Regions from separate parts of the Rhizobium sp. SYY.PMSO genome, predicted to be linked through region 2. Evidence: predicted binding sites of a transcription regulator. Region 2 holds the regulator's gene; each other region holds the start of a gene.
What was found. The regulator LexA, encoded in region 2, represses DNA repair genes until DNA is damaged. The targets are predictions, from matches to a motif close to TGTTCNNNNTGTGTTCNG.
Positions count from the first base shown of each region.

Region 1 (4,451 bases), 830 kb from region 2:
TTTTCATGAACGCGATCTTGGCAGCGGGCGATTTCGACCTTTTGGAAGAGGCGCCCGCAAAGATCAATCTCGCGCTGCATGTGACGGGGCGTCGCGCCGATGGCTACCATCTGCTCGACATGCTGGTGAGCTTTGCCCATCAAGGCGACCGGCTTGCCTTTCGCGCGAGCGAGCGTGACGTCTTTACCCTTTCCGGGCGCTTTGGACCTTTTCTCGCGGCCGATGCGGAAACGGGCGATAACCTTGTTCTGAAGGCGCGGGATCTGCTGCGGCAGGCGGCCCAGGCGGCCGGCTTCGATGCGCCCGCTGTCCATATTCATCTGGAAAAGAACCTGCCGATCGCCTCTGGCATCGGCGGCGGCTCGGCGGATGCGGCAGCGGCGCTTCGCGGGCTGATGCGGCTGTGGCAGCTTGCCCTGCCCGATGACACGCTCAGGGCCATCGCCGTGAAGCTCGGCGCCGATGTGCCGATGTGCCTTGCCAGCCGGCCGCTGGTGGCGCGCGGGATCGGCGAGGCAATCGAATTGCTGCCGGCATTTCCCTCTTTTCCCATGGTTCTCGGCAATCCCCTTATCGGCGTATCGACGCCGGAGGTATTCCGCCGCCTCTCCCGCAAGGACAATCCGCCGCTGCTGCTGCCATCGCGGATGCCGCAGAGCCGGGGCGAATGGATCGATACGATCAAGACCCTGCGCAACGATCTCGAACCGCCGGCACGCTCGATCTGCCACGAGATTGCGGTGCTTTCCGGCCTGATCGACGATCAGGCCCCGGCCATGACGCGCATGTCCGGCTCCGGCGCGACATGCTTCGGCATCTTTGCCGATATGGAACAAGCAGAAGCAGCAGCAGCCTCGCTTCACAGGCAGAAGCCGGACTGGTATTTCCAGGTAACGGAGACGATCGCGGGAGAGGCATGATGGCAGGTTCGGGCAACGAAAGACCCTTCATTCCCGTCGGCATCGCTGTGCTGACCGTCTCCGATACGCGCACGCTTGCCGACGACAAATCAGGCGACACCCTGGTTGCGCGCATCGCGGATTCCGGCCACAGGCTGGCGGCCCGCGCCATCGTGCCCGACGACAAGGAACGGATCCGCGCCCAGGTGGAAGCCTGGACGAAGGACGATGCGGTCGACGTGGTGATTACCACCGGCGGCACGGGCTTCACCGGCCGCGATGTCACGCCCGAGGCGCTGGAACCCCTGTTCGAAAAACGCATGGACGGCTTTTCCGAAGTCTTCCACCGCATCTCCTACGACAAGATCGGCACGGCAACGATCCAGTCGCGAGCAACCGGCGGCGTCGCCAATGCCACCTTCATCTTCGTGCTGCCGGGTTCTCCCGGCGCGTGCAAGGATGCCTGGGACGGCATCCTGAAAGCACAGCTCGACTATCGGCACATGCCCTGCAATTTCGTGGAGATCATGCCGCGCCTGGACGAGCATCTGAGGCGAGGCGCCGGTTCTCGATAGCCCATCGGCAAGCCATTTGCAGCCGCCTTGGGCCTCGACGGATAAGGAATTTATTCCCATTCATCGGCCTTGAAATTAATGCGATTCCGTCAGCAGGCATCGCTGAGCGCCATCTCGATGCTACCGCTTTCGGCAGCACAGGTCTCCATGATCGTGCTCGGATCGTGCTTGCCGATAGCCGACAGCTTTTCGGAAAGATGGCCAGGAAATGCGACGCTATCGACGCGTCCGGATGGTCGGTCTCCCGGGAGGCGCAGGACTACCAATGGAATTCAGGGGATTGAGCTCTATCGCGCCGCTCTTGCGACCCAGGAAGGGATGAGTTCGCTTGCAAGCCTTCGGCTTTTTTGGCCTTTTGCGAATTCCGCCAGCCGCATGCCGGTTCTCGCAGCGGCGATGGCCTGCGGCTTGGACAGCAGCAATCCCAGTTCCAGCGGCGATGTACTGCGGCCGATACGCTTCAAAAAGGGCCGGCGATAACCGCGCGATGCGGTAAAGCGCGCCGGAACCTTGTTCAGCGAGACATATTCGGCGATCTCGTCGATCCAGCCGGCTTGCGGCCGGGCGCCGGGCTCGACCAGCAGCAGCCATTCGCCGCGCGCCGAACGCAGGATGTCCTTGATGTCCCACTGCGAATAGAACCGGCAGCCGGCCGCATCGGCCACGCGCGAGGTGCCGTCCCGCGAGCCGTGATCGAGCACGACGACATCGCAGACCAGCCCTTCGACTGCGCCTGCCACCAATGCCGCCAATGTCTGCGCCAGCTCGGGTTCCTGATCCTGGCATTCGATGATGACCGTCAACATTGCCCATTTATAGAGCGGCGCACAATTTATTGCCAGCGCCTAACCCTGTGAGTCCGCTTGTTTGAGCAAGGGCTTATATGTGGCTGAAAACTGCGTCCATGCGCCCACTCCTTTTGCCTTAACGCTATTCCCGACGGAAAAGTGCGGCGCGACATCTGTGCCGCGCCTCTTTTTTGTTCTTGCAATGTTCTCATTTGTCGGATAGGAATTTAATCATCTTAGACGCGGCGCGCGATGGCATGAGCCGCCCTGGAGCTACCGATGAACGAGCAATCCCTTGCAGGGCAGGCCGCATTCGCGCCTGCCAATACGGCAGACGTTGCCAACGCGCTGATCGCCGATACCGGCCTCAGGGTCGACGCCGAACGCCGGCGCGGGCGTGGCGCCGGATTGAACCCGAGCGGCCGGTTCGAGCCGCATCAGCGCGAGGCTTTCGATGACGGTTGGCAGAACTGGGAGGAGCTGCCGCCCTTCAAGACCGAAGTTCAGGTGGAAAAGCCGCGCACCGCCATCACCCGCAACGAATCGCCCGATATCCCCTTCGACCGGTCCATCAACCCCTATCGCGGCTGCGAGCATGGCTGCATCTATTGCTTCGCGCGGCCGACGCATGCCTATATGGGCCTGTCTGCCGGGCTGGATTTCGAATCGAAGCTGTTTGCCAAGCCGGATGCGGCAAAGCTTCTGGAGCGCGAACTGGCGAAGCCCGGCTACAAGCCCCGCGTCATCGCCATCGGCACCAACACCGACCCCTACCAGCCGATCGAGAAAGAATGGCGGATCATGCGCCAGATCCTCGAAGTGCTGAACAAGGCCAGCCATCCGGTCGCCATCGTCACCAAATCGGCGCTGGTCATGCGCGATATCGACATCCTCAAGGAAATGGCCGCCAGGAACCTCGTGCGGGTGGGTTTGTCGGTGACGACGCTCGACCGGAAGCTGGCGCGCGCCATGGAGCCGCGTGCAGCGACGCCGCCACGGCGGCTGGAGGCGATCCAGGCGCTCAGCGAGGCCGGCATTCGTACCTCGATCATGGTGGCCCCGATCATCCCTGCCCTCAACGATCACGAGATCGAGCGTATTCTTGACGCCGGCAGGGCGGCCGGTGCGCTGGAGGCGAGCTATGTCATCCTGCGGCTGCCTCTGGAGGTGAGCCCGCTGTTTCGCGACTGGCTGCTGCAGCATTATCCGGACCGCTACCGCCATGTCATGTCGCTGATCCGCTCGATGCGCGGCGGCAAGGATTACGATGCCGAATTCGGCAAACGCATGAAGGGCGCCGGGCCCTATGCCTGGCAGATCAGCCGCCGCTTCGAAATGGCGACGCGCCGGCTCGATCTCACGCGCCGCAACATCGCATTGCGCGACGATCTGTTCGTGCCGCCGGATGGCAGCGGCGTGCAGCTGTCGTTACTCTGACATTTTCAGTTTGACCTTCCCTGCGGGTTTTCCCTGTACCCGCTGGAAAGCCCCCGGTTCGCCGCCATGATCCACCGGGGCTTGCAGGAGATCGGGTGGTGTGCGAGCTTCGCCGCATGAAACGCAGCACATCACCCGATTCTCCAATGTTGTTCGAGGACGCTCCTCTCGTTCCGACTTTCGAGCTGGAACTGATTGCCCGCCGAGCCGGGCATTGGCCTGTCGCGGGAGCGGACGAGGCCGGCCGGGGGCCGCTCGCCGGGCCGGTCGTGGCAGCCGCCGTCATTCTCGATCCCGAGCGCATCCCGAATGGGCTGAACGATTCCAAGCAGTTGAGCGCCGCCAGACGCGAGGAGCTGTTCGTCGAGATTCTGGCAACGGCAACAGTATCCATCGCCTCGTCAAGCGCGAGCCGCATCGACACCACCGATATCCGCAAGGCGAGCCTGGATGCGATGCGCCGCGCCATTTGCGGGCTGGCGATCCGGGCAAGCTATGTGCTGACCGATGGGCTCGATGTGCCTACGGGCCTCGTCTGCCCCGGAAGGGCCGTCGTCAAGGGCGACGCGCGCTCCTTCTCGATCGCCGCCGCCTCGATCGTCGCCAAGGTGACGCGCGATCGGATGATGGCGCGCGCAGGCATCGTCTTCCCCGTCTACGGCTTTGCGGCCCATGCCGGCTACGGCACCGCGCAGCATCGCGCCGGCATCGAGCAGCATGGCCCCTGCTCCCTGCACCGCATGAGCTTCCGC
Region 1 is NZ_CP177349.1:397,261-401,711, reverse strand. Features, by position in the region: gene ACJJVH_RS01930 (4-(cytidine 5'-diphospho)-2-C-methyl-D-erythritol kinase) at 6-920, shown strand; gene moaB (molybdenum cofactor biosynthesis protein B) at 920-1,474, shown strand; gene ACJJVH_RS01920 (glycosyl transferase) at 1,762-2,280, opposite strand; gene ACJJVH_RS01915 (PA0069 family radical SAM protein) at 2,542-3,699, shown strand; gene ACJJVH_RS01910 (ribonuclease HII) at 3,816-4,451, shown strand, end outside.
Region 1: ACJJVH_RS01915 (PA0069 family radical SAM protein) is a predicted target of LexA. The motif match lies at 2,455-2,472, and genes of this name have one in related genera.

Region 2 (4,451 bases):
TCGATCGGGTTGTCGGCATGGGCACCGCCGTTGATGATGTTCATCATCGGAACCGGCAGGAGGCGGGCATGCGCACCGCCGACGTAGCGGTAAAGCGGCAGGTTTGCGCTCTGGGCAGCGGCCTTGGCGACGGCAAGCGAAACGCCGAGGATGGCGTTGGCGCCGAGACGCGACTTGTTCGGCGTGCCGTCGAGCTCGATCATGATATTGTCGAGCTGGATCTGGTTTTCAGCGTCCATGCCGCCGATCGCATCGAAGATCTCGGAGTTGACCGCTTCGACGGCCTTTTCCACGCCCTTGCCGTGGTAGCGCTTGCCGCCATCGCGAAGCTCGACGGCTTCATGCGCGCCGGTCGACGCGCCCGACGGAACCGCCGCGCGGCCCATGCTGCCGTCTTCGAGGTAGACATCGACTTCGACAGTCGGGTTGCCACGGCTGTCGAGAATCTCGCGGGCGATAATGTCGGTGATTGCGGTCATGATAGCTTCCTGCTCGCTGGTTTATAAATCGATTTAAATCGTCTTAGTCGAAGGCGCGGAAATTACAATGCTGTTCCGCGCGCCCAATCTGTGACACTCCTGAAGGCCGCGTAGCGCAATTTCATGTCAGCCTGTTGAATGTCGGTTATTTCTCAGGCCTTGGCGATGGCGTCGAAGGCCAGCAGCTTTTCCAGAAGGCGCGGCATGTCCTTCAGATAGACCATGTTCGGACCGTCCGAGGGCGCGTTATCCGGATCCTCGTGCGTCTCGACGAACACGCCGGCAACGCCGACGGCAACGGCGGCGCGCGCCAGAGTCTCGACGAATCGGCGGTCGCCGCCGGTGGAGCCACCCTGCCCGCCCGGCTGCTGTACCGAATGGGTCGCATCGAAGATGACCGGCGCGCCCATCGCCGCCATGATCGGCAGCGAGCGCATGTCGGAGACGAGGGTATTGTAGCCGAAGGAGGCGCCACGCTCGCACAGGAGGATGTTCGGATTGCCGCTGTCATTGAGCTTGGCCAGCACGTTCTTCATGTCCCAGGGAGCGAGGAACTGCCCCTTCTTGACGTTGACGACACGACCGGTCTTCGCAGCCGCAACCAGAAGATCCGTCTGACGCGACAGGAAGGCCGGAATCTGCAGGATATCGACCGTCTTCGAAACGATGGCGCACTGCTCTTCCGTATGAATGTCGGTCAATACCGGAAAGCCATACTCCTTCTTGAGATCGGCAAAGACTTCCAGCGCCTTTTCCAGGCCGATGCCGCGCTTGCCGGACAAGGACGTACGGTTGGCCTTGTCGAAGGAGGACTTGTAGACGAGGCCGATGCCGAGCTTGCCGCAGAGCTCTTTCAGGACGCCGGCGACCATGAAAGCATGGTCGCGGCTTTCCATCTGGCAGGGACCGGCAATCAGCGACAGCTTGGCGGCGTTGGAAAACAGGACCTTGGAGGCACCCTCGCCGACGGTCACTTCGGAATTCGTGCTCATGCTATCTCCTCGAAGGCGAACAATGCGCCCTGTCCGGGCGCAAACCTCGCCAATATACGATTGTTCTTACGCGTGTAGGTGACGCCGTTAGCAGCGAAATGCGACGATGTCACGGAAAGATCGCGCGTTTTGAAAAGGATTGCGCGCGCACGAAGCCCCGGATCTTCCGGGGAGACCGGCAAATCGTAAAACGCTTCCATTCCTTCCGGCGTCAAAATTTCAAGATCCGCATTGGCCGCCTTGACCGTCAATCCGAAGGAATGTTCCGATACGCGCGGGCCGCCGATAACCTCTTCGAGAAAGCTGCGATAGGCCGCCGGCTTCGGCGCGGAAAGCGCCACCCGCGCAATTCCGGTCACGCCGTTTTCATGACGCTCCAGCACGCCGCGGTCTGCCGGCAAGGGATTGATGCGCTGGCAGCAGAAGGCGAGAAGATCGGGCGCGCGCAGATCGGCCGCGAAGGCAAGGCGAAAGCCGGCGACAGTTTCCGTTCCGTCCGGCATTCTCATGGGCCGGGAAAAATCCAGCATCCGCCCGGCCGAGATCGCGGCTGCCTTGAACCGCTCATCATCGGCAACAGCATCGTCCGACCCGAAGACGACGGCCGAGAAGCCATCCTCACCCACACGAAAGCGGTAGGCCTGATCGCGCGCGACGAAGACGTTGCCCTCCGCGAGGCTCGCCTCGCACTGCTCCTGGGAGGCCACGCCCAAAGGTTCGAGATAGGTCTTGTCGGCAAGGAAGACGCAGGCATTCTCGGTGCCGAAAGGATGACGCGCATCGGGGGCCACCGTGAAACCGAGCTTGCCCAAGCGTTCACGCGCCAAGGCAATATTGACGGTGGGCAGCACGAGATGATCCAGCGGATGCGGTGACGAGGTCATGGCTTTTCCTGTGTTCCTGCCAGAGCAGATTTGCGCCCATCCAACGCCTGATTCAAGATGGAAGCAAGAACCTTGGGATATGGCGGCAAAGAAGACGGCAATCCCGGCGACGGGATAGCTGATTCTCTCTTCCAGCCGGTCTATCCGCCGCGATTTCGCGTGCATTCACGAATCCAACGTCACCATGGAACTGGAACGCCGCGGAAGCAGCCGTGACAGCATTTTCCATATTTATCGGCAGGTTAGCCCACATGTACCCCTCTTGGGTATTCAGCCGCTTCATTCGACAGTGGTAATTATTTAATTGGCCGCACAAGGTTTTACCGAAATTTAAGTACTTGCGGAACACATATGGAACATATAGTGTCCGTTCTGGATTTGTTTCACGACCTTTTCTTGATTCTGGGGTTCCAAGACGATGTTGACGCGCAAGCAGCAGGAACTGCTTTTGTTCATTCACGAACGCATGAAGGAATCCGGCGTCCCGCCGTCTTTCGACGAGATGAAGGACGCGCTGGATCTGGCATCCAAGTCCGGCATTCACCGCCTGATCACGGCTCTAGAAGAGCGCGGTTTCATCCGCCGCCTGCCGAATAGAGCAAGAGCGCTGGAGGTCATCAAACTGCCGGAAGCCTATAATCCAAGCCTGCAGCCGCGACGCGGCTTTTCGCCCAGTATCATCGAAGGCAGTCTCGGCAAGCCTCAACCGGTCGCTCCCCCCGCGCCGGCGAAGGTTGCGAATGACGATCACAACGGTTCGGCCTCGGTGCCGGTCATGGGGCGTATCGCTGCCGGCGTTCCGATTTCCGCCATCCAGAACAACACGCACGACATTACCGTTCCCGCCGACATGCTCGGCTCCGGCGAGCATTATGCGCTGGAAGTCAGGGGCGATTCGATGATCGATGCCGGAATTTTTGACGGCGACACCGTCATCATCCGCAATTCAACGACAGCCAATCCGGGTGATATCGTGGTCGCTCTTGTCGACGACGAGGAAGCAACCCTGAAGCGCTTTCGCCGCAAGGGCGCCTCCATTGCGCTGGAAGCCGCCAATCCGGCCTATGAAACCCGCATTTTCGGACCGGATCGCGTCAAGGTCCAGGGCAAGCTCGTCGGTCTCATTCGGCGCTATCACTAACCGTCGGCACGGGCCTGGCTGGCGTGCCGAATTTATCCGTGCGCCAATCGTAGGTTCGATGCCGCGTCCACGGCCGTTGGGGGTTTTCGAACGCTGCGGAAACAACAGGTTTGTCGGTGGCAAGCGCCATTTCGATGGAACCGGTTTGCCGTAATGTGGCGCCGGTTATGAGCATGGCGCCGGAGCGGCAATGATCCAGCCGCAGCCGGATGGGTGTCACGACGATATTTGCCGTATCGCAAGCCGGAGGCAGATAGGCTGCGTTTTCGATGGTGACGAGCATGGCGCCGTTTTCGAGCATGGCCACGCACCATGCGCCTTTCTGGCAGGCGAAGCTTCCCTGCATGGTACGGTCAAGAGCCTCTTCCATTGCCTTGCGAACGGCGCTCTCCTCTTCACGGCTTAGCCGTCGGTGGCGATCCGACTTGCTGACATGAGGAAGCCGGCTGTCGCCAGGAAGAATGGTCGGCGGCTGATATTCAGGTGCAACCAGCGCCTTTTGCCATTGTTCGAAGATGAAGGCCTGCGGCCGTTCGCGGTTGGTGGCCAGTATGGCGTCCTGACGCAGAGCGACGAGAACACCGTCTTCGGAGATCATCAGATCCGGCTTCGGCACGCCGGAGCCGAATGCCGCCGCGCCGACGGATGAAAGCGACAGCACCAAGCCCAAATGGCGAAGCCTGGTCCGCAGCATGCTCATGATCAGGAAGCCGACAATGAATGTCGGCATCAGCCAGCCCGGCTGGCGGCCGAAGGTGATGTCCCCGCCCCAGCCGGCCACGGTTTTGGCAATCACGATGACGAGCTCCAGCCCCTCCCCGGTGACGTTCCAGAAAGGGCCGTCGAGACCAAGCGGCATGAGCATCATCGCCGCCATGCCAAACGGCATGACGATGAAGGAAACCACCGGCATGGCCGCAAGATTGGCGGCGAGACCGTATGTCGCCAGGCGGTG
Region 2 is NZ_CP177349.1:1,228,304-1,232,754, reverse strand. Features, by position in the region: gene eno (phosphopyruvate hydratase) at 1-479, opposite strand, end outside; gene kdsA (3-deoxy-8-phosphooctulonate synthase) at 632-1,471, opposite strand; gene ACJJVH_RS05980 (VOC family protein) at 1,468-2,355, opposite strand; gene lexA (transcriptional repressor LexA) at 2,774-3,496, shown strand; gene ACJJVH_RS05970 (ComEC/Rec2 family competence protein) at 3,477-4,451, opposite strand, start outside.

Region 3 (4,451 bases), 250 kb from region 2:
CCTCGGCCGTCATCGGCTTCGGATGCGAGACGTCGAAACGCAGACGCTCGGGCGCGACCAGCGACCCCTTCTGCGCGACATGGGTGCCCAGCACTTCGCGCAGGGCCTCATGCAGCAGGTGAGTGGCGGAGTGATTGGCGCGCAGGCGCGAGCGCCTGTTATGATCGACCGTCAGCACGACGGCATCGCCGACCTTGATCTTGCCTTCGGACACTTCCGAGCTGTGAACGAAAAGGCCTTCGCCCTTCTTCTGGGTATCGCCGACCGTCAGCTTGCCGTTGTCGCTGGAAATGACGCCGGTATCGCCCATCTGACCACCGGATTCGCCATAGAATGGCGTCTGGTTGACGACGATCTGCACCTTGTCGCCGGCAGCGGCGCTATCGACGGCAACGCCATCCCTGACAATCGCCTGAATGACGCCTTCGGCCGTTTCCGTGTCGTAGCCGAGGAATTCGGTCGCGCCCAGCTTTTCCTTGAGCTCGAACCAGATGGTCTCGGTCGCCTTGTCGCCGGAGCCGGTCCAGTGTGAGCGCGCCTCGGCCTTCTGGCGCTCCATGGCATCCGTAAAGCTTGAAATGTCGACGCCGATGCCGCGGGCGCGCAGCGCGTCCTGAGTCAGGTCGAGCGGGAAGCCATAGGTGTCATAGAGCTTGAACGCGGTTTCGCCGTCCAGGCTGTCGCCCTTGTGCAGGTCCGAAGTGGCATCGTTGAGCAGGGACAGGCCGCGTTCCAGCGTCTTGCGGAAACGGGTTTCCTCGAGCTTCAGCGTCTCGGAGGTCAGCGCTTCGGCGCGCACCAGCTCCGGATAGGCACGGCCCATCTGCTGGATCAGCGCCGGCAGCAGCTTCCACATCAGCGGTTCCTTGGCGCCGAGCAGCTGCGCGTGGCGCATGGCGCGGCGCATGATGCGGCGAAGCACGTAACCGCGGCCTTCGTTCGACGGCAGCACGCCATCGGCGATCAGGAAGGCGGAGGAACGCAGATGGTCGGCGATGACGCGATGGCTGGCGCGATGCTCGCCCTCGGCCTTGACGCCCGTCGCTTCTTCCGAAGCTTCGATCAGCGCGCGGAACAGGTCGATATCGTAGTTGTCGTGCTTGCCTTGCAGCACGGCGGCAACGCGCTCGAGGCCCATGCCGGTGTCGATCGACGGGCGCGGCAGGTCGACGCGCTGTTCCTTGGTGATCTGCTCGAACTGCATGAAGACGAGATTCCAGATCTCGATGAAACGGTCGCCGTCTTCTTCCGGAGACCCGGGAGGGCCGCCCCAGATATGATCGCCGTGATCGTAGAAGATTTCCGAACAGGGACCGCAGGGGCCGGTATCGCCCATCGCCCAGAAATTGTCGCTGGTCGCGATGCGGATGATCCGGTCGTCGGAGAGGCCGGCGATCTTCTTCCACAGGTTAAAGGCGTCGTCGTCGGTGTGATAGACCGTGACCAGCAGGCGTTTGGCATCGAGGCCGAATTCCTTGGTGATCAGGTTCCAGGCAAGCTCGATGGCGCGCTCTTTGAAATAGTCGCCAAAGGAGAAGTTGCCGAGCATCTCGAAGAAGGTGTGGTGACGCGCGGTATAGCCGACATTGTCGAGGTCGTTGTGCTTGCCGCCGGCGCGCACGCATTTCTGCGCCGTCGAGGCCGTCGTATAGGGACGCTGCTCCAGGCCGGTGAAGACGTTCTTGAACTGCACCATCCCGGCATTGGTGAACATCAATGTCGGATCGTTGCGCGGTACGAGCGGGCTCGACGGCACGATCTCGTGGCCGTTTTTCTTAAAATAGTCGAGAAAGGTCGACCGGATTTCATTCACACCGCTCATATGGGGCCCTTCAGTCCTGCGCTCGGCAACTTGCGTCAAAGTCAGTGGCTTTTATCGTTCGCTCCGGGCGCTGTCCAGCCGCACGAACAAAACCGGCCGCACATCCCTTGGACAATGCAGCCGGTTTCGGTTTTTTAGTCTCATCTCAAGCCGGTCATTGCTTTCCGGAAATCATTATTCTCCGGAAGCGTCGCCATCATCGGCATCCGGGCCGCCATTCTGCAGAAAGCGATCGGCAATGAGACCGGCATTCTGACGCAGCGACAATTCGATCTCGCGGGAAAGATCCGGATTATCGCGCAGGAAGATCTTCGCATTCTCGCGGCCCTGGCCGAGGCGCTGGCTGTTATAGGAGAACCAGGCACCGGACTTTTCGACGATGCCGGCCTTGACGCCGAGATCGACCAGCTCACCGGTCTTGGAAACGCCTTCGCCATACATGATATCGAACTCGACCTGCTTGAAGGGCGGCGCCATCTTGTTCTTGACGACCTTGACGCGGGTCTGGTTGCCGATCACCTCTTCCCGCTCCTTGACGGCGCCGATGCGGCGGATGTCAAGGCGAACCGAAGCATAGAATTTCAGCGCATTGCCGCCCGTCGTCGTTTCCGGCGAGCCGAACATGACGCCGATCTTCATACGGATCTGGTTGATGAAGATCACCATGGTCTTGGACTTCGAAATCGAAGCCGTGAGCTTGCGCAGCGCCTGGCTCATCAGGCGGGCCTGCAGGCCCGGCAGGCTGTCACCCATCTCACCTTCGATTTCGGCGCGTGGCGTCAATGCCGCGACGGAATCGACCACGAGAACGTCGACGGCGCCGGAGCGAACCAGCGTGTCGGTGATTTCAAGCGCCTGCTCGCCGGTATCCGGCTGCGAGATCAAGAGGTTCTGCAAATCGACGCCGAGCTTGCGGGCATAGACCGGATCGAGCGCATGTTCCGCGTCCACGAAAGCGCAGATACCGCCCTTCTTCTGGGCTTCCGCAATGGTCTGCAGCGCCAGTGTCGTCTTACCCGAGCTTTCAGGCCCGTAGATTTCGATGATGCGCCCCTTCGGCAAGCCGCCAATGCCGAGAGCGATATCGAGGCTCAGGGAGCCGGTGGAAACCGTTTCGATTTCGACCACATTCTCGTTAGAGCCGAGCTTCATGATCGAGCCCTTGCCGAACGACCGCTCAATTTGAGAGAGTGCCGCTTCAAGTGCCTTGCTTTTATCCACCGATTTGTCCTCTACAAGCCGCAAAGAATTCTGAGACATTCGATCCACCTTTAGGTTATTGGAGCCGCTCTAGCAATGTCGCCGCCGATGAGAATTCTGTACTCTATTTGTTCTATTATCGCAAGAGCACAACAAGCGATTGAAAGAAAAAGGTAAAATGATTTCCGTTCTACTTTTGTTTTCTCCTTTCTTCCCAGATAGTTACACGTCCGGGACGATCAATTCGGGCATGGCGCCGCGCCGCCCGATTCGTCTTTTCGATTGCCGAGGATAAGCAGATGGCGAAGAAGATTCTCGTTCTCGGCGGCGCTCACATCGACCGGCGCGGCCGCATATTCGGCGAGACGGCGCCAGGGGCCAGCAACCCCGGGGCCTGGTTCGAGGAGCCCGGCGGCGGCGGCTTCAACGCGGCACGAAATCTCTCCCGCCTGGGTTTCGACGTCAGGCTGATTTCGCCACGCGGGGGCGATCCTTCAGGCGAAATGGTGGCCGAAGCCGCCAGCCAGGCCGGCATCGACGACACGCCGTTCGTCTTCCTCGACCGCAAGACGCCAAGCTATACCGCCATCCTCGAGCACGACGGCAACCTCGTGATCGCGCTTGCGGATATGGAGCTCTACAAGCTGTTCGTTCCCAGGCGCCTGGCGATTCGTGCCGTTCGCGACGCTTTCGAGGATGCGGACCTCATTCTTTGCGACGCCAATCTGCCGGCCGAGACTTTGGCTGCAATCGCGGCAAAGGCCGCGATATGCGGCAAACCCGTCGCCGCCATTGCGATCTCGCCGGCAAAGGTCGTGCGGCTGAAGCCAAGCCTTGCCGCCATCGACCATCTGTTCCTCAACGAAGCCGAAGCCGCCGCATTGACCGAAAGCCGCCCGGAAGACCCGCGCGAATGGGTAACCGCCTTGCGCGCGCTCGGCCTGCGCAACGGTGTGATCACCCGCGGCAAGCGCGAGCTGATCGCCTTTTCGCGCGATGCCGTCGTCACCCTGCAACCGCCTGTCGTCGATAATGTCGCCGATGTCACCGGGGCGGGCGATTCGCTTGCCTCGGGCGTCCTTTCCGCCTTGCTCGCCGGCCACGATCTGGCCGAAGCCGTGCGGCACGGGGCAGCGGCTGCCGCGATCACCGTTCAATCTCCCTATGCGACCGCAGAAAATCTCTCCGCCGAACTGCTAAAGATGACGTTGGCCCTTGTTCCCAAGGCCGAAATTCTGTCATGAAGCCTGTTCAAAACGCGTATACTGTTTCAGTGAATTGGAAACGACAATGACCCAGCCTATCTCGCCACTGCTTCCGATCTCCTATTCGAAGGAAGTCGCCGCCGCCAAGCTGCGCGGCGCGCCGGTCGTGGCATTGGAATCGACCATCATCACCCACGGCATGCCCTATCCCGGCAATATCGAGA
Region 3 is NZ_CP177349.1:1,481,706-1,486,156, forward strand. Features, by position in the region: gene alaS (alanine--tRNA ligase) at 1-1,822, opposite strand, end outside; gene recA (recombinase RecA) at 1,997-3,082, opposite strand; gene ACJJVH_RS07255 (carbohydrate kinase family protein) at 3,322-4,266, shown strand; gene ACJJVH_RS07260 (pseudouridine-5'-phosphate glycosidase) at 4,313-4,451, shown strand, end outside.
Region 3: recA (recombinase RecA) is a predicted target of LexA. The motif match lies at 3,141-3,158, and genes of this name have one in related genera.